DNA from 2 places in the Pseudarthrobacter arbutini genome. Region 2 is predicted to be linked to the other one. Evidence: riboswitches for the same ligand, from Rfam matches in the RefSeq annotation. Region 2 holds a riboswitch; the other holds the start of a gene.
What was found. Region 2 has a riboswitch for glycine ahead of gcvP (aminomethyl-transferring glycine dehydrogenase). Riboswitches for the same ligand answer to the same signal wherever they lie in the genome.

Region 1 (11,752 bases), on a different contig from region 2:
GCCGGTGTAGGCCAGTCCGGTAGCGCCCAGAGCGGCTCCGGAAGCGGGTAGGGCGGCGTTCATTCCGTACATTTGTTAGTTGATTTCCTCTGCTGTGTATTGCGCTTCCCAGCGGTCTATCCGCCGCCGGGTGATCTTTGCCGTCAAGACAGCGCACCAGGAGGCCAGAAACCACCCGGACCGCAGCCACATAAACAATTCCTGCGGGAAAAACGTGGCTGCCATCAGGACGTCCTTCCAGTCGCGGTGCGGAATCCGCAGGGCCCGTTTGATGTCCAGCGCCACGAACAGGATTGGCACCAGCCACCAGAACAGGACGACGCGAAACACTCCCAATGAGAGTGAGAGGGCAATGACGGCGATCCACAGCAGCTTCAGGAACACACCCAGCAGACCCATGGCCTGCTGGCCCCAGTCCCGCAGGGTCAGCCGGTTGATTCCAAGGTCCAGCAGGTCTTCCACGGTGCCGACCTGCCATTTCATCCGCTGGCCCCACAGTGCTTTGAGTGTCTTCATCGAGTCGGTGTAGGCGCGGACATCGGGGGAGACCTGGCAGACAAAGCCCAGTTCCCGGATGCGGTACGTCAGTTCGAAGTCCTCGACCTGTGACGTGTAGACCCACGGCCCTTCCCGGTCGTCCCGGGCCGCGATCTGACGGAGGACGGCGTTATTGATAGCGCAGCCGGTTCCTGCCAGAACGCTGGTCCGGCCCCTCCTCAGGGCGGTATCGGTCCACGTGGCGAACTCAGCCTTCTGCAGCCGACTCAGAAATCCGGGGTCCTGCATCGTAAATTTCGACGACGAGCCACCGAGGAGCGCGCCCGTTTCCGCGCTGAACTCCCGGGACCAGGCTTCGACGGCGTTCGGGGGCAGGACCGTATCCGCGTCGAGGCAGATCACCACGTCGGCGTCGAATGCGTACTTCGCCCAGGCCCGGTTCAGGGCTTCGGATTTGCGGTGTTGCAATCGGGGAAGCTCCATGGTGGTCACCGGGTACTTCCGCGCTTCCCAGGCCGTTGAATCGGTGCAGCCGTTGGGGATGACCACGATGAGGTCCGCGGGACGGGACTGGAGCATCAGGCCATCGAGGGTTGCCCCGATTGAGCCGGCCTCGTTGTAAGCGGGCACCAGCACGACTATGTGCAGGCCCACCGAAGCTGCGGTAGCCACGGCGGCCTCCTCGGGTGGTTTCGCAGACCCCAGCGGCCTGCGAATCCATCCTGCAGGCGCCTTCTCAGATTTCGCCCCCGGATACCGTCAAGGTTGCATCAAGGACTTCGTCTGCAGAGGGCGAAGCGACGAAATCTGTCTGGTTGGCCACACTGTTGCCCAAGTAGCGGCATAATGACCTAAACTGCTTCACTGAGGCGCCTGAAATGGTGCCGTGCAGCGACGAAAGTGAACATGCCATGGCTACCGATTACGACGCTCCACGCAAGACTGACGACGAGCCTTCTGCCGAGTCGCTGGAGGCCCTGCAGGCATCCCGCAGCGGCAGTGCCCAGACCGCAGTCATCGACGTCGAGGAGACCGACACCGCCGAAGGCATCGACCTTCCCGGAGCCGATCTCTCGGGCGAAGAGTTGACCGTCATTGTTGTTCCCGAACAGTCCGATGAGTTCACCTGCTCATCCTGCTTCCTGGTCCGGCACCGGTCCCAGGTTGCACGCGAAAAGAACGGCCTGAAGTACTGCATCGAGTGCGAAGGCTGAACGGCCGACGGCGGCACTCCGGTGAGGCGCGCCGGCGTCGTTATTATGCATAACGGCAGGGTGCAGAAACGGTGTTAATAGCGTTTCGATGGCCCCGTAAAGTGCTCCAGAATTACGCCCGCGTGACCGGAACCAAGGCCGATTAACGGTTCCGTGCCGAAGCGGCAACAACCCTTTTGAGTGGCCCTGGAGACTCCTACGCTTGAGCTACCTAATCACTCGAAGGGTGGCCCACAATGAAAAAGATTCATACGTGGCTGACAGTCATTTTGATGGCTGTTGGATTGGGTTTCCTGGCTCCGGGGTCCGCCTCGGCAACCACATCGTATTGCGGGCTCGTATGGGGATCGCTGGCTGAATCAGACCCGGCCATGAGCACCGCATCCGTCACCAACGTCAGGACGGGGCAGCACTACTGCTTCGACCGGATGGTGGTTGATCTCAACGGCCCTGTTGCCGGCTACACGGTTCAGTACGTTCCGACCGTGGTCCAGGACGGTTCAGGTTTTGAAATCCCTATGCGGGGTGGCGCGTTCCTCCAGGTCACTGTGAATGCACCGTCCCACGACAGCAACTACAACGCGACATACAGCCCGGCGAACAACGCCGAACTGTCAAACGTTTCGGGATACCAGACCTTCCGTCAGGTGGCTTACGCAGGCAGCTTTGAAGGCTACACAAGCATCGGCCTCGGCGTCCGTGCACGGCTCCCGTTCCGGGTGTTCACCCTGGACGGCCCCGGATCCGGATCGCGCATGGTGGTGGATGTAGCGCACTTCTGGTGACCCGCGGTTCGCTGCTGTACTGCAGTTGAGACAAGATCAGGAAAACCAAAGAACGGCGCCCTGCTCCGGAGACTTTCCGGGCAGGGCGCCGTTCTGTGTGCTGTGGGTGGCGCAACTACTCGGGGACTACCAGCGCAGGCGTGTCCCGGCGGATGGTTTCGCCGCGGAAGAACCCCGGGCGGAGGCGTGCCATGACAACCATGAGCACGGCCCCAAGCAGCAGGATCCCGATGCCCAGGACAAAGACCAGTCCAACCCCGAAGACCTCGGAGCCGCTGCCGAACTCCGGCGCCCAGCTGTCGACGGCTGTCTGCAGGAAAACCACAAACAAGCCGACACCGCCCAGCACCGGGCAGAGCAGCCGCAGCATGAAGTTGCGGACGCTGCTGAACACGCTGTTCCGGAAGTACCAGGCGCAGGCGATGGCGGTCAGGCCGTAGTAGAAGCAGATCATCAGGCCCAGGGCCAGGATGGTGTCGTTCAGGACGTTTTCGCTGATCACATGCATCACCGCGTAGAACCCAGCGGACAGGATGCCCGCCGCCACTGTTGCGAAGCCCGGCGTCGAGAAACGCTTGCTGATGTGGCTGAACGGCGCAGGCAGCGCACCGTAGTGGGCCATGGCCAGCAGGCTGCGCGACGGCGACGTGAACGTGGACTGCAGGGACGCGGCGGAACTGGACAGCACCGCTAGCGACATCAGGATGGCGAACGGCCCCATGATCGGCGAGGCCAGCGCCGTGAAGAGGTTCTCGTGGTTCTCAGCGTTGTTCAGGCCAATCCCGGTATCGCCGACGCCGGCGAACATCATGGTGGAAATGGTCACCAGCAGGTAGATCCCCAGGACAACGACGGCGGTGAGCGTGCCGGCGAGGCCCGCGGTCTTTTTGCCGTTGGCGGTTTCCTCATTCACCGTCAGGCACACGTCCCAGCCCCAGTAGACAAAGATCGACAGTGAGATGCCGGCAGCGATCTGCCCGAACGTCTCGATCCTGGTGACGTCGAACCACTCCCAGCTGAACGGGATGGCCGTTTCCGACGTGGACCAGTTCGCGAACGCCATGCCCACGAAAAGCCCCAGGACCAGCAGCTGGAATCCGACGAGTCCGTACTGGACCAGCTTGGTGGTGTGCAGGCCGCGGTAGCTCACCCACACGGCGAGGGCCACGAACACGAAGCATGTCAGGACGTTCAACGGCTTATTGGCCGCGAGGTCCGCGAGTTCAGGCGCACCCGTCAGCTGTGACAGGAAGAGATAGAAGAAGTCCACGGCCACGCCCGCCAGGTTGGACAGGACGATGATGTTGGCGGCGAGCAGTCCCCAGCCGCCCATCCAGCCCACCCAGGGGCCAAACGCTTTGGTGACCCAGGTGAACGTGGTGCCGCTGTCCGGGGAATCGGCGTTGAGTTCCCGGTAGGCGAGTGACACCAGGATCATGGGGATGAACCCGATCAGGAAAATGACGGGCAACTGGAGCCCCGCCTCATTAACCGTGGGGCCCAGGGCGCTGGTCAGCGTGTAGGCCGGTGCGATGGTGGAAATGCCAAGAACGACGACGGCGAGGAGGCCCAGCTGCCCGCCCTTCAGTCCTTTTGTGGTGATGCCGTGCGCCGAGCCGGCCGGGTCGGTCCCGGATGGCTGGCCTGCGGGGGTGCTCGTGCGGGTGGTTTGGATCATGGTGGGCCCTTTCTACGAGGCAGCAGGCTGCTGTTGGGTGATGCAGTGGATGCCGCCGCCGCGGGCGAAGAGCTCACGGGCGTCAATGCCGACCACACGCCGGCCGGGGTAGGCCTCCGCCAGGATCTGCAGCGCCTTGTCATCGTTGGGGTCCCCGAAGGTACAGGCGATGACGCCGCCGTTGACCACGACGTGGTTGATGTAGCTGTAGTCGACAAAGCCTTCGTCATCCCAGAGCACTTCAGGGGCGGGGACTTCGATGATGGTCCACTCCCGTCCGGCCGCGTCCCTCGTGGTGCGCAGGTGCTCGATGATGTCGCGGCTTACCTGGAAGTCCGGGTGGCGGGGGTCCTGCTGGGAATGCACCAGCAGTGTGCCGGGGGAGGGGATGGCGGCCACGATGTCCACATGACCGCGCGTCCCGAACCGTTCCGAGTCGCGGGCCAGTCCGCGCGGGAGCCAGACCACCTGCGTGGCGCCGATGGTCCGGGCGAGCTCGGCTTCGACGTCGGCCCGGCTGAGTCCCGGGTTGCGGCCCGGATCCAGCTGCACGGTTTCGGTCACCAGCACGGTTCCCTGGCCGTCCACCTGGATGCCGCCGCCTTCGTTGACCAGCGCGGACACGATGTGCGTGGCGCCGGATCGGCCCGAGACTTCGCCGGCGATCAGCGCGTCCTTGTCCCAGCGCGCCCAGTCCTGGGCGCCCCAGCCGTTGAAGATCCAGTCGACGGCGCCGAGGCTCCCGTCCTGGTCCAGCACGAACGTGGGGCCGATGTCCCGCATCCACGCATCGTTGAGCGGGGCGGCAAGTACCTCGACGTTCCGGTTCAGATAGCGGGCGGCGATACCGACGTCGTCGGGGTCCACCACCACGGTGACCGGCTCAAATTCGACGGCGGCGTTGGCCACCGCTGCCCAGGTGGACCGGGCAGCGTGGGCATCTTCCTCCGTGTCGCCCAGGGTGTAACCGCCGGTGGGAAAGGCCATCCACAGCCGCTCCTGCGGAGCGGTTTCGGCGGGCATGCGCCACGTGCTCATGCGGTCACTTCCTGACGGTTGATGGAGCCTGGGGCCACGACCGCAGGGTTCCCTGACCGAGCTTGCGAGGTTAGGGGGCGGGTGGGGAGCGAAATCCCAGCCTCTTCGCCGCCGAGCGGCTGGTCACGGCGTACGGGTTCCGTAAGCCGGCCGTAGGTATCGGGGCGGCGCGTGGACAGGAAGGGGAAGAGCGTCAGCCAGTCCCGCCGCTGGTCCAGGTCGAGGTCTGCCACCAGAACTGCGGAGGCGTCACGCGGGGCCTGCACCAGGACGCGGCCGTAGGGGTCGGAGATGAAGGAGGAGCCGTAGAAGTTCAGCGTTCCTTCACTGCCCCAGCGGTTGGGGGCGATCATAAAGAGCCCGTTGGCGATGCCGTTGCCCACGATGACCTGCTGCCACAGCGGCTGGGTGTCGAATTCCGGGTGGTCCGGTTCGGAACCGATGGCGGTGGGGTAGACCAGGATCTCTGCGCCGCCGAGGGAGTAGAGCCGGGCCACCTCCGGGAACCATTCGTCCCAGCAGGTGGGCATGCCCAGCCGGGCGCCGCCCAGTTCTGCCGGCGCGTGGACCTCGTAGGCATCCGCGGCCGCCGGCCCCTGGCGGAAGAACTTGTCTTCGTAGTAGCCGGCGGTGACCGGGATGTGGAGCTTGTGCGTGCGGGCGAGCAGTTCGCCCTCGGACGACACCAGGATGGCGGTGTTCAGCCCCAGGCCGTCGTCGCTGCCGTCCGGGTTCGGTGCCTGCTGGTACAGCGAGGCATGGACAGCCACGCCGTGGCGGCGGGCCGACTCGGCAGCAAACCGGAAGGTGGGTCCGGTGAGCAGGTCCTCAGCGATGTCCGACGGCCGGGGCCGCACCGCTCCAGGGCGCGTGGTGTCATTTTCGGGGCAGGTGTCTGCAGGGTAGCGGGAAAGCGTGAGTTCGGGCAGGAAGACCACCGACGCGCCGAGCCGGGCGGCGCGGCCGATTCCTTCATCGAGTTCCGCCTGCAGGACGGCAGTGTCTGCGTGCCAGCGGTGCTGCACAACGCCCACCCGAAGGGCAGGGCGGACGGACGGCGTTGTCCGGGCCAGGGACGTGGGTGAGTCGAGGCAGGAAATTTCAATCATGTGCTTACTTCCAGTGAGACGACCGTCACTAAATGAATGACGTTCATTTAGTATGAAGGGTGCACGGCTTTCGCGCAATGGTTTAAATGAATTCCATTCTTTTGTCTCGCTCCGTGAGATTAGTAAGCTCACTGAGAAATTCGCCTCCGGCCTGCCGCGATCGATCCCGTGGCTGATAGCGTCGGGACTACTGGACCAATCGAGGAGGATTCATGAAAGCTTCACCGACCCTGACCAATAACCTGCAGGCCGTACTTGCGGACCTGATCGAGCTGCACATCCAGGGCAAGCAGGCCCACTGGAACATTGTGGGGACCAACTTCCGGGACCTTCACCTGCAGCTGGACGAAATCGTGGATGCCGCCCGGCAGTTCGCGGACGATATGGCCGAGCGGATGCGCGCCCTGCATGCCCTGCCGGACGGCCGCAGTGCCACCGTGGCTAAGTCCACCAGCCTCGCGCAGTTCCCCGAAGGCCTCATTAACACGAAGGACGCCATCGAGCGGATCGTTGCCGCGCTTGAGGCTGCCGTGGGCACCATGCGCAAGGTCCATGACGAAGTGGACGAAGAGGATCCCACCACCGCGGACCTGCTCCATGAATTCATCGCCAAGCTGGAGCAGTACGCGTGGATGGTGAACGCCGAGACCATGAAGGCCTCCGCCAGCGTCACCGCCCCTGACGCCAAGTAAGAGTCGGCCCCTAGTGAGGCCACAGGCGCCCGGCGCAGGAAGGACTTCCTGCGCCGGGCGTTTTTTGTGCGCTCGCCGGCGGGCCGGAGACGAGCGCCTAGTCCGCCGTCGGAACTTTCCGGAGTACGACGGCGGCAAGGACTGACGCGCTCGCCATCAGTACCAGCGCAATTGCCGCAGTGGTGTGGACGCCCGAATCAAACGCCAGGCGTGCTGCGCCGCGGAGCGCTTCGGCCAGCGGAGCAGGCAGGCCGGCGGCCAGCTCCACGGCGCCCGCCAGAGTTTCACCCGCCTGGTGTACTGCAGTGCCCGACGCCGTTTCCTCCACCCCGGCCGGAAGCCGGAGATTGCGCTGGTAGGAAGCGGTCAGGATGGAGCCCAGCACCGCCGTCCCCAGCAGGGACCCCACCTCATAGCCCGTCTCGGAGATGGCGGCCGCCGCTCCTGACTTCTCCGCTGGAACGGAGCCCAGGATGAGGTCATTGGAAATGGTTTCCGCTGTGCCCACGCCCAGGGCGAGGATCAGCAGCGCGGCCAGCAGGAGGGCCGGGCCGGAGCCGTGGTCACCGAAGACCACGATTCCGTAGCCGGTGGCGCTCAGGGCCAGGCCACCCGCCACCACAAAGCCCGGACGCACCTTCCGGACCAGCGGCACCACTGCCAGCCCGGCCAGCACTGTGGCCACCAGGGCCGGGATCATGGCAATTCCGGCGGCCGACGGCGTCATTCCGTCCAGGAGCTGCAGGTGCTGGGCGAGGAACAGGATGAAGCCGTTGAAGGAGAACAGGGCCAGCACGTTTGCCGTGATGGCAGTGCTGAAGACCCGGTTGCCGAACAGGGACATGTCCAGCAGGGGGCTGGCCAGCCGCTGCTGGCGGCGGACAAAGACGACGCCCATGGCCAGGCCAAAGGAAACAAGACCCACGGGAGCGGCCCCGACACCATCGGTCGCCAGCTCCTTGATGCCATACACAACGGGCACCATCACCAGCAGGGACAGGGCGATGCTGGGCACGTCCACCCGGCCCGGGCGCGGATCTTTTGATTCCGGGATGAACGCAGGGCCGAACGCCAGCAGGGGCAGCATGATGGGCACGGCGACCAGCAGGATGGCGCCCCACCAGAACTGCTCCACCAGCCACCCGCCGAAGATGGGACCCAGGGCGGCGCCGCCGGAGAAGCCGGCAGCCCAGATGGCAACGGCTAGCCGACGCCGGTTTGGGTCCGGAAAAATGTTGCGGATCAGGGACAGGGTTGAGGGCATCAACATGGCCCCGAAGAACCCCAGCATGGCCCGCCCCGCTATCAGCCACTCCGCGCTGGGAGCAAAGGCTGTTGCTGCTGATACCGCGGCGAAGCCAACACTGCCGGTCAGCAGCAGCCGGCGGCGCCCGATCCGGTCGCCCAGGCTGCCCATGGCGACCAGCAATCCGGCAAGCACCAGGGGATAGGCGTCCACAATCCACAGCAGCTGGACTCCGGTTGTCTCCAGGCTGCTCGCGATGGCCGGAAGCGCGAACGTCAACGCAGTGTTGTCCACCGCAACCAGGAGCACCGGAAACATCAGCAGGGCCAGCGCGAGCCAATCGCGCCAGGGCGCCTTGGCGGGCCCTGACGGCCTGAAATCGGCAGCCGTGGTGGATGTGCTTCGGGTGTTCTGGTTGGACTGTGCGGACAACGTCATGCCGATAACTATACCGTCCAGACGGTACAGTTAAGAAACGCGACCCGGAGCGTGCATGATTGAAGCCATGGCCAGAAATCCCGTCGCACGCGACGCAGTCCTCGACGCTTTTGAAGAACTCCTGATCGATGTGGGGGAGCGGGCTGCCACTTTGGATGCAGTGGCCAAGCGGGCAGGTGTGTCCAAGGGCGGGTTGCTCTATCACTTCCCCAACAAGGAAGCGCTGATCGCTGCGGTGCTGGAGCGGCTGGACCGATTGGCCGTCGAGGACCTCGCGCTGATGGCCGCAGCGGCCGAAGGTGCGGCGGCCTACTTCATCCGTTCCTCGCTCTGGTCCGACTCGCCCATGGACCGATCCTTCGTGGCCGCCACGCGCCTGGCTGAAGTGGCCCATGAAGAGGCCCGGCGCCGCTTTGCCGCCATCCAGCAGCAATGGCTGGACCTGATCGCGGCCGACGTCGGCACGGCCATGGCGAAAGCCGTGCTGTATATGGGGGACGGACTGTATTTCAACGCCATGTGGGAAAGCGGTACCACCGGGGACGGCCGGGGCAGGTATGGAGACATTGAGGAGCTCCTCGCTGCCGTGGAGCGGCTGCGGGACTGAACCCCGCCGACCTCATTTGCCCGGTGGCCCGGGGCGTAGGAGAATTGGACGGCGTGGCGACCATCTGCGGCCGCCACAAAATCTGAATATGCCTTTGATCTGCGGCGGGAGAGTTCTGTTAGTAGGTACAACAGGCGCCGTAGGAGCAAATCCTCCCCAGGAATCTCTCAGGCCCACGTACCGCCGCGGCCAGGCAACTCTGGAAAGTGGCAGGCCGTCCGCCTGAAGCGTCCCGGATCACTCCGGAATGTCAGGACCGCTGTGCCCACCGACGGTGCAAGCGCAGCCTAGCGGAAGCAGGCTGCGCGGAATCTCTCAGGTCCCACAGAGCGGGGAGGAACCCGAGTCGATGTGGCGCACCCTGCGCCGCCTTAGTAATGGAGTTCCTTGTGAGTGTTAATTCGGCCTCGGCCACTTTCGTTGATCGGCATATTGGTGCCCGCCGCCAGGCCGATATCGACTCCATGCTCAAGGCCGTCGGCTACGGCACTGTGGACGCGCTGGTGGATACGGCCGTCCCCAACGGCATCCGGCAAGATGTGGCACTCCGCCTCAAGGACGCCCTGAGTGAGGTTGAGGTCCTTGCCGAGCTGCGGAAGCTCGCGGCGAAGAACAAGACGGCCGTGCAGATGATCGGCCAGGGCTACTACGACACCGTGACCCCGGCTGTGATCCGCCGGAACATCCTCGAAGCCCCGGCCTGGTACACGGCCTACACGCCGTACCAGCCCGAGATTTCGCAGGGCCGGCTTGAGGCTTTGCTGAACTTCCAGACCATGGTCCAGGATCTGGTGGGCCTGCCGATCGCGAACGCGTCGCTGCTGGATGAAGCCACCGCGGTGGCCGAGGCCGTGCTGATGATGCGCCGGGCAAACAAGAACAAGGAAGCCCATGACGGCAAGACCGTTCTGGATGCTGACTGTCTGCCGCAGACCATCGCGATCGTGAAGGGCCGCGCCGAGGCCCTGGGGTTTGAGGTGGAGGTCGCTGACCTGTCCCAGGGCCTGCCCGACGGCGTCATCAACGGGATCGTCCTGCAGCAGCCGGGCGTCTCCGGCCGGGTCTTCAACCACGCCGCAGTGATCGCCGCCGCCAAGGAGCGCGGCGCCCTCGTCACGGTCGCCGCCGACCTGCTGGCGCTGACGCTGATCACCCCTCCCGGGGAACAAGGCGCGGACATTGCCGTCGGCTCCACCCAGCGTTTCGGTGTGCCGCTGTTCTTCGGCGGCCCGCACGCGGCGTACATGGCGGTGGCGAAGGGCCTGGAGCGGTCCATGCCGGGCCGCCTCGTCGGGGTGTCCAAGGACGACGCCGGGACCCCCGCGTACCGTCTGGCGCTGCAGACCCGTGAGCAGCACATCCGCCGCGAGAAGGCCACGTCCAACATCTGCACCGCGCAGGCACTGCTGGCCATCGTCTCCTCCTTCTACGCCGTCTACCACGGCCCGGACGGCCTCAAAGCAATCGCCGAGACCACCCACAGCCACGCTGCAACCATCGCCGCGTCCTTGAAGTCGGCCGGCCTGGACGTCCTGCACACAAGCTTCTTTGATACCGTCACGGTTTCCGTGCCGGGCAAGTCTGCGGCCATTGTTGCCGCAGCGGAGGCCAAGGGCATCAACCTGCGCCACATCGACGGCGACACCGTCGGCGTTTCCGCCGATGAAACCACCACCCAGGCCATCGTTGCCGGGGTTCTGGAAGCCTTTGGTGCTGCGGCGGTGGACGCGGCCGCCGGCACTGACACTGAGTTCGCGCTGGATGCCGCCGTCGAGCGTTCCTCCGGTTACCTGCAGCACCCGGTGTTCAACACGCACCGTTCCGAAACCCAGCTGCTGCGCTACATCCGCAGGCTGAGCGACCGCGACCTCGCCCTGGACCGCACCATGATCCCGCTGGGTTCCTGCACCATGAAGCTGAACGCCACGGCCGAGATGGAAGCCATTTCCTGGCCGGAGTTCGCCTCCATCCACCCGTTCGCCCCGGATTCCCAGACCGTGGGCTGGCGCGAACTCATCGGCGGGCTGGAAGCTGACCTCGCGGAAATCACCGGGTACGACCAAGTCTCGCTGCAGCCGAACGCCGGGTCCCAGGGCGAGCTCGCCGGCCTGCTGGCCATCCGCGGCTACCACCTGTCCCGTGGGGATGCCCAGCGCACCGTCTGCCTGATCCCGGCCTCGGCGCACGGCACCAACGCCGCCTCCGCCGTCCTGGCGGGCATGAAGGTCGTTGTGGTTGCCACCGCCGCGGACGGCAGCATCGACCACGCTGACCTCTACGCCAAGATAGAGGCGAACAAGGACGTCCTCTCGGCCATCATGATCACCTACCCCTCCACCCACGGGGTGTACGACGCCGACGTCACCGAAATCTGCGACGCCGTGCACGCTGCCGGCGGCCAGGTCTACGTGGACGGCGCCAACCTCAACGCCCTTGTGGGCCTCGCG
Region 2 (11,752 bases):
CCGCACCGGCACCGACAAGGGTGTGGATCTCATCAATGAACAAAAGAATATCCCCGCGGGTGCGGATCTCCTTCAGGACCTTCTTCAGCCGCTCCTCGAAGTCACCGCGATACCGGGAACCGGCCACCACGGAGCCCAGGTCCAGGGTGTACAGCTGCTTGTCCTTGAGGGTTTCCGGCACGTCGCCGCGGACGATGGCCTGGGCGAGGCCTTCGACGACGGCGGTCTTGCCGACGCCGGGCTCACCGATCAGGACAGGGTTGTTCTTGGTACGCCGCGACAGGACCTGCATAACGCGTTCCATCTCGGATTCGCGCCCGATCACGGGATCCAGCTTGTTCTCCCGCGCAGCCTGCGTCAGGTTGCGGCCGAACTGGTCCAGCACCACGGAACCGGCAGGAGTACCTTCCGGCTGGCCCGGGCCTAGGTCTGCGCCGGTGGTCTCCTTGCCCTGGTAACCCGAGAGGAGCTGGATGACCTGCTGGCGGACCCTGTCCGGGTCCGCGCCGAGCTTGACGAGCACCTGCGCGGCAACACCCTCACCCTCGCGGACGAGACCGAGCAGGATGTGCTCGGTGCCGATATAGTTGTGGCCCAACTGCAGGGCCTCGCGCAGGGCCAGCTCCAGCACCTTCTTGGCGCGCGGGGTGAAGGGGATGTGGCCGGATGGGGACTGCTGGCCCGGGCCGAGGATCTCCTGCACCTGCTCGCGCACGCCGTCGAGCGAAATGCCCAAGGACTCAAGAGCTTTGGCGGCAACGCCCTCACCTTCATGGATCAGACCCAAGAGGATGTGTTCGGTACCAATGTAATTGTGGTTCAGCGTGCGTGCCTCTTCCTGGGCAAGCACAACTACGCGACGGGCACGGTCCGTAAATCGCTCAAACATTTCGCCACACTCCTGGCTGCCGCCTACTTTGATGCTACGTCGCCGCAAGCCCTCATGGGGTGTTCGTCGAGACGCAAGATAAAGAGAGCCGGGTTCCCGTGACTTTCCCATGTAAGCGGCAGGGTTTTCGCACCGCTATCCGCCACGTCACCGCGTGTCACCGTGTGGGCGCAGAGGCACCCGCAGTCGCCGAGCGGAAAATCGATGCGCATTACGATGCGCATTATCTGCAAACCTGCGGGACCGACTCCGTCTACGGCGCCAGGTGCCAACGCTGGGGCGGAATGGGCGGGCATCAACCAATGGTGAGCGTCCTCGGCGGAACCGCCGTCCACGTGGCACTGGCCTCCACCTCCCCGCGTGGCTTTGACCGGCCCCGACTACATACGGCGGCGGCCGGGCGCGGAGAAAATCACCGAATAGTGACGCCGGAGCCAGCGGACATCTTGCACGCGGCCCAAAGTCCGACTAACCTGTGAGACGTGTCACGGACAAAGTGGCACATGCTTTTGATCTGCGGCGGGAGAGTCCTGCCGGTACGTTCAGCAGGCGCCGTAGGAGCAAATCCTCTCCGGGAATCTCTCAGGCCCACGTACCGCCGCGGTTAGGCAACTCTGGAAAGTAGTCCGGCAACGGGCTCACCGACGGTGCAAGCGTCACCCTGCGGCAAGCAGGTGGGTGCGGAAACTCTCAGGTCCAATACAGAGCGGGGAGGAACCCGAATCAATGTGGCGTACCCAGCGCGCCACCTGAATTATGGAGTTCCTTCATGACCATCCAGTCGTCCCCCTCCACCTTTGCCGATCGGCATATTGGTGCGCGCCGCCAGGCCGATATCGACGCCATGCTCAAGGCCGTTGGCTATGACAGCGTTGACGGCCTCGTGGACGTTGCCGTCCCCGACTCCATCCGCCAGGCCAAGCCGCTGGCCCTCAAGGACGCCCTCAGTGAGGTTGAGGTCCTTGCCGAGCTGCGTAAGCTCGCCTCCAAGAACAAGACCGCTGTGCAGATGATCGGCCAGGGCTACTACGACACCGTGACCCCGGCTGTGATCCGCCGGAACATCCTGGAAGCCCCGGCCTGGTACACCGCCTACACCCCGTACCAGCCCGAGATTTCCCAGGGCCGGCTCGAGGCGCTCCTGAACTTCCAGACCATGGTCCAGGACCTCGTCGGACTTCCGATCGCGAACGCGTCGCTGCTGGATGAAGCCACCGCGGTGGCCGAGGCCGTGCTGATGATGCGCCGCGCGAACAAGAACAAGGCAGCCCATGACGGCAAGACCGTTCTGGATGCTGACTGTCTGCCGCAGACCATCGCGATCGTGAAGGGCCGCGCCGAGGCCCTCGGGTTCGAGGTGGAGGTCGCTGACCTTTCCCAGGGCCTGCCCGACGGCGTTATCAACGGTGTTGTCCTGCAGCAGCCGGGCGTGTCGGGCCGGGTCTTCAACCACACCGACGTGATCGCCGCCGCCAAGGAGCGCGGCGCCCTCGTCACGGTCGCCGCCGACCTGCTGGCGCTGACGCTGATCACCCCTCCGGGGGAGCAGGGTGCGGACATCGCCGTCGGCTCGACCCAGCGTTTTGGTGTGCCGTTGTTCTTCGGCGGCCCGCACGCGGCGTACATGGCGGTGGCGAAGGGCCTGGAGCGGTCCATGCCGGGCCGCCTGGTCGGGGTGTCCAAGGACGACGCCGGTGTCCCCGCGTACCGTCTGGCGCTGCAGACCCGTGAGCAGCACATCCGCCGCGAGAAGGCCACGTCCAACATCTGCACCGCGCAGGCACTGCTGGCCATCGTCTCCTCGTTCTACGCCGTTTACCACGGCCCGGACGGCCTCAAAGCAATCGCCGAGCGCGTCCACCACAACGCCCGCACCCTGGCCACCACGCTGAAGGTCGCCGGCCGCGAACTGGTCACCGAGACCTTCTTCGACACCGTCACCGTCCGCGTCCCGGGCAAGGCCGCCAAGGTCATCGCCGCCGCCGAAGCACGCGGCATCAACCTGCGCCACATCGACGAGGACACCATCGGCGTCTCAGCCGATGAAACCACGACGACGGATGTCCTCTCCGCCATCGCCGTCGCCTTCGGCGCCGGTCCGGTTGTGGACGCGAAGGGCTTTGAACTGCCCGACTCGGTGCTCCGCACCTCCGAGTACCTGCAGCACCCCGTGTTCAACACGCACCGTTCCGAAACCCAGCTGCTGCGCTACATCCGCCGGCTGAGTGACCGCGACCTCGCCTTGGACCGCACCATGATCCCGCTGGGTTCGTGCACGATGAAGCTGAACGCCACGGCCGAGATGGAAGCCATTTCCTGGCCGGAGTTCGCCTCGATCCACCCGTTCGCCCCGGATTCCCAGACCGTGGGCTGGCGCGAACTCATCACCGATCTCGAAGACCAGCTGACCGAGATCACGGGCTACGACCAGGTCTCGCTCCAGCCGAACGCCGGGTCCCAGGGCGAGCTCGCCGGCCTGCTGGCGATCCGCGGTTACCACCTGTCCCGTGGGGATGCCCAGCGCACCGTCTGCCTGATCCCGGCCTCGGCGCACGGCACCAACGCCGCCTCCGCCGTCCTGGCGGGCATGAAGGTCGTTGTGGTCGCCACCGCGGCGGACGGCAGCATCGACCACGCGGACCTGAACGCCAAGATCGAGGCCAACAAGGACGTCCTCTCGGCCATCATGATCACCTACCCCTCAACCCACGGGGTCTACGACGCCGACGTGACCGAAATCTGCGACGCCGTGCACGCGGCCGGCGGCCAGGTCTACGTGGATGGCGCCAACCTCAACGCCCTTGTGGGCCTCGCGCAGCCGGGTAAGTTCGGCGGCGATGTCTCGCACCTGAACCTGCACAAGACGTTCTGCATCCCGCACGGCGGCGGCGGACCCGGCGTTGGCCCGGTCGCAGCCAAGGCCCACCTGGCACCGTTTATGCCCGGTGACGCCAACAAGGCAGCCCACGAAGCGGGCCACGGCGTGGCCATCAGCGCATCCAACTACGGCTCCGCCGGCGTCCTGCCCATCTCGTGGGCCTACGTGAAGCTCATGGGTGCCGAGGGCCTGACCGAGGCCACGAAGTCGGCGCTTCTGGCGGCGAACTACGTGGCGGCCCGCCTGAACGAGTACTTCCCGGTCCTCTACACCGGTGAAGGCGGACTCGTGGCGCACGAGTGCATCCTGGACCTCCGTGACCTGACGGCGAAGACCGGCGTCACCGCGGAAGATGTGGCCAAGCGCCTCATCGACTACGGTTTCCACGCCCCCACCCTCGCGTTCCCGGTTGCGGGCACGCTGATGGTGGAGCCCACCGAGTCCGAGGACCTGGTGGAGATCGACCGGTTCATCGACGCCATGATCACCATCCGGAAGGAAATCGACCAGGTGGCCAACGGCGACTTCAGCGTGGAGAACAGCCCGCTGCGCCACGCACCCCACACCGCGTCCGCCGTCGTATCCTCCGACTGGACCCGTCAGTACCCGCGTGAGCAGGCCGCCTTCCCGGTCCACCACCTCAAGCAGGACAAGTACTTCCCGCCCGTAGGCCGCATCGACGGCGCAGGCGGAGATCGCAACCTGATCTGCTCCTGCCCGCCCATCGAAGAATTCGCGAACTGATCTCGACAGGCTCGATCTCCTTTAGGTATGAAAGGCTTTCACAATGACTGAGAACTACACCGCTCTCTACGAAGAGCACAAGAAACTCAGCGCTTCCTTCACCGACTTCGGTGGCTGGCAGATGCCGCTCAAGTACAGCTCCGAGCTGGCCGAACACCACGCGGTGCGCAACGCTGCCGGACTGTTCGACCTCTCCCACATGGGCGAAGTCTGGGTCTCCGGCCTGGAAGCCGGCGCGTTCCTTGACTACGCGCTGGTGGGCAAGCTCTCGGCCATCGCGGACGGGAAGGCCAAGTACTCGCTCATCTGCAACGCCGACGGCGGCATCATCGATGACCTCATCGTGTACCGCTTCGGCGACGAGAAGTACCTTGTGGTCCCCAACGCGGGCAACGCCCCCACCGTCGCCGTCGCCCTGGCCGAACGCGCCGTGGCCTTCAACGTGAAGGTGGAGGACGCCTCCGCCATCACCTCGCTGATCGCGGTCCAGGGTCCCAAGGCCGAGGCCATCCTGCTCAAGCTGACCCCAGAGGCCCAGCACGCGCTGGTCACGGACCTGAAGTACTACGCGTTCAACGAGCTGACCGTGGCCGGCCACGACGTCATCCTGGCGCGCACCGGCTACACCGGCGAGGACGGCTTCGAGCTCTTCGTAGCGAACGACGGCGCCGCCTCCCTGTGGGCGTCCGTCGCCGAAGCAGGGGCTGAGTTCGGCATCGTTCCGTGCGGCCTCGCCTCACGCGATTCGCTCCGCCTTGAAGCCGGCATGCCGCTCTACGGCAACGAGCTTTCCCTCGAACGGTCACCGTTCGACGCCGGCCTGGGTGGCGTTGTGGCGCTCAAGAGCAAGGAAGGCGACTTCGTGGGCCGCTCCGCCCTCGAAGCTGCCAAGGAAGCCGGATCAAAGCGTAAGCTTGTGGGCTTGAAGGGACTCGGACGTCGCGCCGGCCGCGGGCACTACCCGGTGCTCAAGGACGGCGCCGTGGTTGGCGAAGTCACCTCCGGCCAGCCCAGCCCCACCCTTGGCTACCCGGTCGCGATGGCCTATGTCGACGTCGAGCACGCCGAGATTGGCACCGCCCTGGACATCGACCTGCGCGGCAAGGCAGAGCCTTTCGAGGTTGTCGCCCTGCCGTTCTACAAGCGCCAAAAATAGGGTGCTACGGGTTCCGTTGCGGCTGACATCCTCTGCGTGCTGCTCCTTCGTCGCTTTGACGCACGCTGCCGGATGCCACCCACAACGGAACCTCCCCGGGGGTTGGCGTTGACCGTCCCCCTAGGTGCTTAGGAAGTGCCGCCTACCCTGGCGGTGAGCGGATTCCGGAAGCGTGCGTCAGAGGCGAGGAACGAGCCAGCACGCGGAGGAATTCGGTCACCAGCCTCCCAACCCGACCACAACTGACTTCGAAACTTAAGGAACACAAATGGCTAAGGTTGCCGCTGAACTGAAGTACTCCGCCGAGCACGAGTGGATCGCCTTTGATGGCTCTGGTCCGTCCGTTGTTGGCGTGTCCGCTGTTGCCGCTGAGGCGCTGGGCGACATCGTCTACGTGGACCTGCCCGAGGTTGGCTCCACGGTCACCGCGGGGGAGACCTGCGGCGAGATCGAGTCCACCAAGTCCGTTTCCGACCTGTACTCCCCGGTGACGGGCGAGGTCACGGAAATCAACGAAGACGCCGTCGGCGATCCCGCACTGATCAACTCCGATCCGTACGGTGCCGGCTGGCTGTTCAAGGTGACCGTCGAGTCCGAGGGCCCCCTGCTGTCCGCTCAGGAATACGCCGAAGTAAACGGTGGCGAACTGTGAGCGCCGCTGCAGCAGGCACCGCAGTTTTTGAGCAGGTAGTTTCCGCGAGCCTGGACACCGACCTGTCGGTGCTGGACCCCGAGATCGCCGTCAAGATCGACGACGAACTGCGCCGCCAGCGGAATGGCCTGGAAATGATCGCCTCCGAGAACCACACGGCCGTTGCCGTGATGCAGGCGCAGGGCTCGGTCCTGACCAACAAGTACGCCGAGGGCTACCCGGGCAAGCGCTACTACGGTGGCTGCGAGCACGTGGACGTCATCGAGCAGTTGGCCATCGACCGCGTCAAGGCCCTGTTCGGTGCCGAGTTCGCCAACGTCCAGCCGCACTCCGGCGCCCAGGCCAACGCCTCGGTCATGCACGCGCTGATCAAGCCGGGCGATACCATCATGGGCCTGAACCTGGCCCACGGCGGTCACCTGACCCACGGCATGAAGATCAACTTCTCCGGCAAGCTCTACAACGTGGTCCCGTACCAGGTCCGCGAAGACACCCACACCATTGACATGGCCGAGGTGGAGCGCCTGGCGCTGGAGACCAAGCCGCAGCTGATCGTTGCCGGCTGGTCGGCATACGCCCGCCAGCTGGACTTCGCCGAGTTCCGCCGGATCGCCGATCTGGTGGGTGCTTTCCTGATGGTGGACATGGCGCACTTCGCCGGTCTGGTGGCAGCTGGCCTGCACCCGAGCCCGGTGCCGCACGCCCACGTCACCACCTCCACCACGCACAAAACCCTCGCCGGTCCGCGCGGCGGCATCATCCTCTCCAACGACCCCGCGATCGCCAAGAAGATCAACTCGGCTGTCTTCCCCGGCCAGCAGGGCGGCCCGCTGGAGCACGTCATCGCCGGCAAGGCCGTGGCCTTCAAGATCGCAGCGACGCCGGAGTTCAAGGAACGCCAGGAGCGCGTCCTGGCCGGCGCCAGCATCCTGGCCGACCGCCTGGTCCAGCCGGACGTCACCGCCAAGGGCATCAACGTGATCTCCGGCGGCACCGACGTGCACCTGGTCCTGGTTGACCTGCGCAACTGCGAGCTGGACGGCCAGCAGGCCGAGGACCGCCTCGCCGCGATTGACATCACCGTCAACCGCAACGCCGTGCCGTTCGACCCGCGCCCGCCGATGGTCACCTCCGGCCTCCGGATCGGCACTCCCGCGCTGGCCACCCGTGGTTTCGGCGAGGCAGCCTTCCGTGAAGTTGCGGACATCATCGCCGAGGCATTGATTGCCGACGCCGACGCGGACCTTTCCGGCCTGCGTCACCGGGTCGAAGCTCTCGCCGAGGCCCACCCGCTGTACCCGTCTGTCGCCGACCTCGGGTAACGTCCGGGACCGGCGGACCGGACTTTTCACGCGTGCTGCTCGTTCCTCGCTTTGACGCACGCTTTCGAAAAGCCCGGCTCCGCCGGCCCCTCGTGCAGCACCGTGTTCGGGCGCACATCTCTGAAGAATTAGTTAGTTAGGAAACGCACATGGCCGTTGGAGTCTTTGATTTGTTCTCCGTCGGGATCGGGCCGTCGAGCTCTCACACTGTGGGGCCGATGCGCGCTGCCGCAGTGTTTGCCGAGGAGCTCAAGGGCTCCGGCAGCCTGGACAAGGTGGCCGGGCTGCGGGTGGACCTGTACGGGTCGCTGGCGGCAACCGGCCATGGCCACGGCACCATGACGGCCATCCTGCTGGGCCTGGAGGGTTTCCACCCCGAAAAGATCCTGCCGGCTGAGGTGGAGGAGCGGCTCGCCGCCATCGCCGAAACGGGCGCCCTCCAGCTCGCCGGTTCCGTGCCCCTGCCGTACGGCGTCAAGGATATGGTCCTTCGACCGCTCACTGTCCTGCCGCGGCACACCAACGGCATGACCTTCACGGTCACTGACGAGGCAGGCGAAGTCCTCCACAAGGCCACGTTCTTCTCGGTGGGCGGCGGTTTCATTGTCCGCGAAGGTGAAGAGGACGCGGCCCTGAAGGAACTCGACGAGTCCAAGAAGGAACTGCCGCTGCCGTTCCGCACCGCGGCGGAGCTCCTGGGCCGGTGCCAGTCCAAGGGCCTGTCCATCGGCGACATCATGTTCGTCAACGAACGCGCTTCCCGGTCCGAGGCGGAAATCCGCGAAGGCCTGCTGCACATCTACTCCGTGATGGAGGAGTGTGTGGCAACCAGCCTCAAGCGCGAGGGGCTGCTGCCCGGCGGACTGAAGGTCCGCCGTCGTGCGCCCGACTGGCACGAGCGGCTCGAAAAGGAGGACAAGGACCGGGACCCGAAGTACTGGCAGGAATGGGTAAACCTCATCGCCCTGGCAGTGAACGAGGAGAACGCGTCCGGCGGCCGGGTGGTCACGGCACCCACCAACGGCGCCGCGGGGATCATCCCGGCAGTCCTGTATTACGCGCTGCATTTCGCACCCGGCATGGACAAGGCCACGCAGGAAGACCGCGACGACGTTGTGGTCAAGTTCCTGCTCACGGCCGGTGCCATCGGGGTGCTGTACAAGGAACAGGCGTCCATTTCGGGCGCCGAGGTGGGCTGCCAGGGAGAGGTGGGATCGGCGTCGTCCATGGCGGCCGGCGCCCTCGCCGAGGTGCTGGGCGGCACACCCCAGCAGGTGGAGAACGCGGCGGAGATCGCGATGGAACACAACCTGGGCCTGACCTGCGATCCGATCGGCGGGCTGGTCCAGGTGCCGTGCATCGAACGCAACGCGATCGCGGCGGCGAAGGCCATCAACGCCGCGAAGATGGCGCTGTGGGGGGACGGTACGCACCGCGTTTCCCTGGACGAGGTGATCGTGACCATGCGGGAAACCGGCAGGGACATGAGCTCCAAGTACAAGGAAACAGCCATGGGCGGCCTCGCCGTCAACGTAGTGGAATGCTAAGGGAAGAGAACTGATGACACTGGCACCAGAAGGCCGGAAGCTGCTGCGCGTTGAGCAGCGCAACTCTGCAGTACCCGTGGAGCGGAAGCCGGAGTGGATCAAGGCGAAGGTCCAGATGGGTCCGGAGTATGTCCAGCTCAAGAACCTGGTCAAGAAGGAAGGCCTGCACACGGTGTGTGAGGAGGCCGGCTGCCCGAACATTTTCGAGTGCTGGGAAGACAAGGAAGCCACGTTCCTGATCGGCGGGTCCGAATGCACCCGGCGCTGTGATTTCTGCCAGATCGACACGGGCAAGCCGTCCCCGGTGGACATGTTCGAGCCCACGAAGGTGGCCCGGTCAGTCCTGGCCATGCAGCTGCGCTACGCCACGGTCACCGGGGTGGCCCGGGATGACCTGGCCGATGAGGGGGTCTGGCTGTACGCCGAGACGGTCCGGAAGATCCACGAGCTGAACCCGGGCACCGGCGTCGAACTGCTGATCCCTGACTTCTCCGGCAAGCCCGAGCACATCGCGGCGATCTGCGAATCCAAGCCGGAGGTCTTCGCGCACAACGTCGAGACCGTGCCCCGGATTTTCAAGCGCATCCGGCCCGCGTTCCGGTACGACCGGTCCCTGGATGTCATCACCCAGGGCCGCAAGCTCGGGATGGTGACCAAGTCCAACCTGATCCTGGGCATGGGCGAGACCCGCGAGGAAATCTCCGAAGCCCTGCGGGACCTGCACGAGGCAGGGTGTGACCTGATCACCATCACCCAGTACCTGCGCCCCTCCGAACGGCACCTGCCGGTGGACCGCTGGGTCAAGCCGCAGGAGTTCGTGGACCTCCAGGACGAGGCCAACGAGATCGGCTTCCTCGGCGTCATGTCCGGCCCGCTGGTCCGTTCCTCCTACCGGGCCGGCCGGCTCTGGGCCACCGCGATGCGCAAGAAGGGCTGGGAAATCCCCGCCGAACTCGCCCACATCGAGTCCTCCGGCAGCACCCGCCAGGAAGCCAGCTCACTGCTGGCAGCCCGCGCCAGCTGAGCCCGCCGGTATTCAGAACCGATATCAGGAAAGGACCGAAGATGTTCCCTACAAGAATCGAAATCATCCCCTCAACCGGGATCGTAGACCAGGTCCAGGCCCTGGTTCCGCTGACCTCCACGCTGACCATGACGTGCCTGCCGCACCACGGCATCGAACGGACCATGCGCACCTCGGTGGAGCTGAGCACCCTCGGCTACACCGTCATCCCGCACCTGGCCGCACGCAGCATCCATGACCGGGCCGAACTGACCCGGATCATGCGGGAGTGCGATAGCGCCGGCATCGGCGAGGTGTTTGTGATCGGCGGCGACCGGAAGCAGCCCGCGGGCCCGTACGATTCGGCGCTCCCGCTGCTCGAGGACATCGCCCAGTACACCGGCGGCCGGATGCGCGCGGGCGTGGCCGGCTACCCGGAAGGCCACCCGTCGGTGGCCGCCCTGGACCTGCTGGATGCCCTGCAGGACAAGCAGCACCTGGCCACGCACGTTGTCACCCAGATGTGCTTTGATGCCCCCAAAATTCTCGACTTCGCGGCGCTCCTGCGCCGTGAAGGCGTGGACCTGCCCGTCTGGGCGGGCGTGGCGGGGTCCGTCCCGCGGACGAAACTGGTGGCACTGGCCACGCAGATCGGCGTCGGAAGTTCCCTGAAGTTCCTTAGCCGCAAAGGCCCGCTGGCGCGCAAGCTGCTCAGCGGTGACCGCTACTCACCACACACCCTGGTGGCCGGGCTGCAAAGCCAGCCCGGCATCGCCGGGATCCATCTCTACAGCTTCAACAACCTCGATGCGGTCCCCAACGAAGTGGGCCCCGCGTCATCCCCAACGGCACTCCAGCCAGCATCGATTCGAGGAGCAGTACGTGAGCACTAAAACCGTCACTTCCCCACAAACGCCCCACCTTGAGCGGCAACTCAGCAACAGGCACATCCAGCTGATTGCGATTGGCGGGGCCATCGGCACCGGCCTGTTCATGGGCTCCGGCAAAACCATCTCGGCCGCCGGCCCGTCCGTCATCTTCGTCTACATGATCATCGGCTTCATGCTGTTCTTCGTCATGCGGGCCATGGGCGAACTGCTGCTGTCCAACCTGAACTACAAGTCCTTCAGCGACTTCGCCGCCGACCTGCTGGGCCCCTGGGCCGGCTTCTTCACCGGCTGGACCTACTGGTTCTGCTGGGTGATCACCGGCATCGCGGACGTCATCGCCATAGCCGCCTACTCGGAGGAACTCTGGCCGGGGGTGCCACTGTGGATCCCGGGCATCGCCACCGTGATCATCCTCCTGGTCCTGAACCTCGCAACGGTGCGGGCGTTCGGTGAGACCGAGTTCTGGTTCGCGCTGATCAAGATCATCGCCATTGCGGCGCTGATCATTGTTGGCCTGTTTATGATCTTCAGCGGTTTCCAGTCCGACGCCGGCCCGGCCACCTTCACGAACCTGTGGAGCCACGGCGGGTTGTTCCCGAACGAATTCATGGGCTTTGTGGCCGGCTTCCAGATCGCCGTCTTCGCCTTTGTGGGTATTGAACTTGTAGGCA

Region 1: linked by a shared signal. The riboswitch ahead of gcvP (aminomethyl-transferring glycine dehydrogenase) and the one ahead of gcvP (aminomethyl-transferring glycine dehydrogenase) in region 2 are both predicted to bind glycine.

Annotation. Positions count from the first base shown of each region.
Region 1 is NZ_JBTNDQ010000016.1:2,126-13,877, forward strand. Features, by position in the region: gene ACX80V_RS17210 (hypothetical protein) at 1-72, opposite strand, end outside; gene ACX80V_RS17215 (glycosyltransferase family 2 protein) at 76-1,170, opposite strand; gene ACX80V_RS17220 (DUF4193 domain-containing protein) at 1,410-1,712, shown strand; gene ACX80V_RS17225 (AMIN-like domain-containing (lipo)protein) at 1,949-2,497, shown strand; gene ACX80V_RS17230 (APC family permease) at 2,613-4,175, opposite strand; gene ACX80V_RS17235 (agmatine deiminase family protein) at 4,188-5,213, opposite strand; gene ACX80V_RS17240 (nitrilase-related carbon-nitrogen hydrolase) at 5,210-6,322, opposite strand; gene ACX80V_RS17245 (Dps family protein) at 6,535-7,014, shown strand; gene ACX80V_RS17250 (MFS transporter) at 7,112-8,698, opposite strand; gene ACX80V_RS17255 (TetR/AcrR family transcriptional regulator) at 8,766-9,305, shown strand; glycine riboswitch at 9,401-9,498, shown strand; partial or broken gene gcvP (aminomethyl-transferring glycine dehydrogenase) at 9,683-11,752, shown strand, end outside.
Region 2 is NZ_JBTNDQ010000006.1:120,647-132,398, reverse strand. Features, by position in the region: gene ACX80V_RS08730 (ATP-dependent Clp protease ATP-binding subunit) at 1-889, opposite strand, end outside; glycine riboswitch at 1,400-1,497, shown strand; gene gcvP (aminomethyl-transferring glycine dehydrogenase) at 1,659-4,511, shown strand; gene gcvT (glycine cleavage system aminomethyltransferase GcvT) at 4,555-5,667, shown strand; gene gcvH (glycine cleavage system protein GcvH) at 5,936-6,319, shown strand; gene glyA (serine hydroxymethyltransferase) at 6,316-7,641, shown strand; gene ACX80V_RS08705 (L-serine ammonia-lyase) at 7,791-9,188, shown strand; gene lipA (lipoyl synthase) at 9,202-10,212, shown strand; gene ACX80V_RS08695 (methylenetetrahydrofolate reductase) at 10,254-11,084, shown strand; gene cycA (D-serine/D-alanine/glycine transporter) at 11,074-11,752, shown strand, end outside.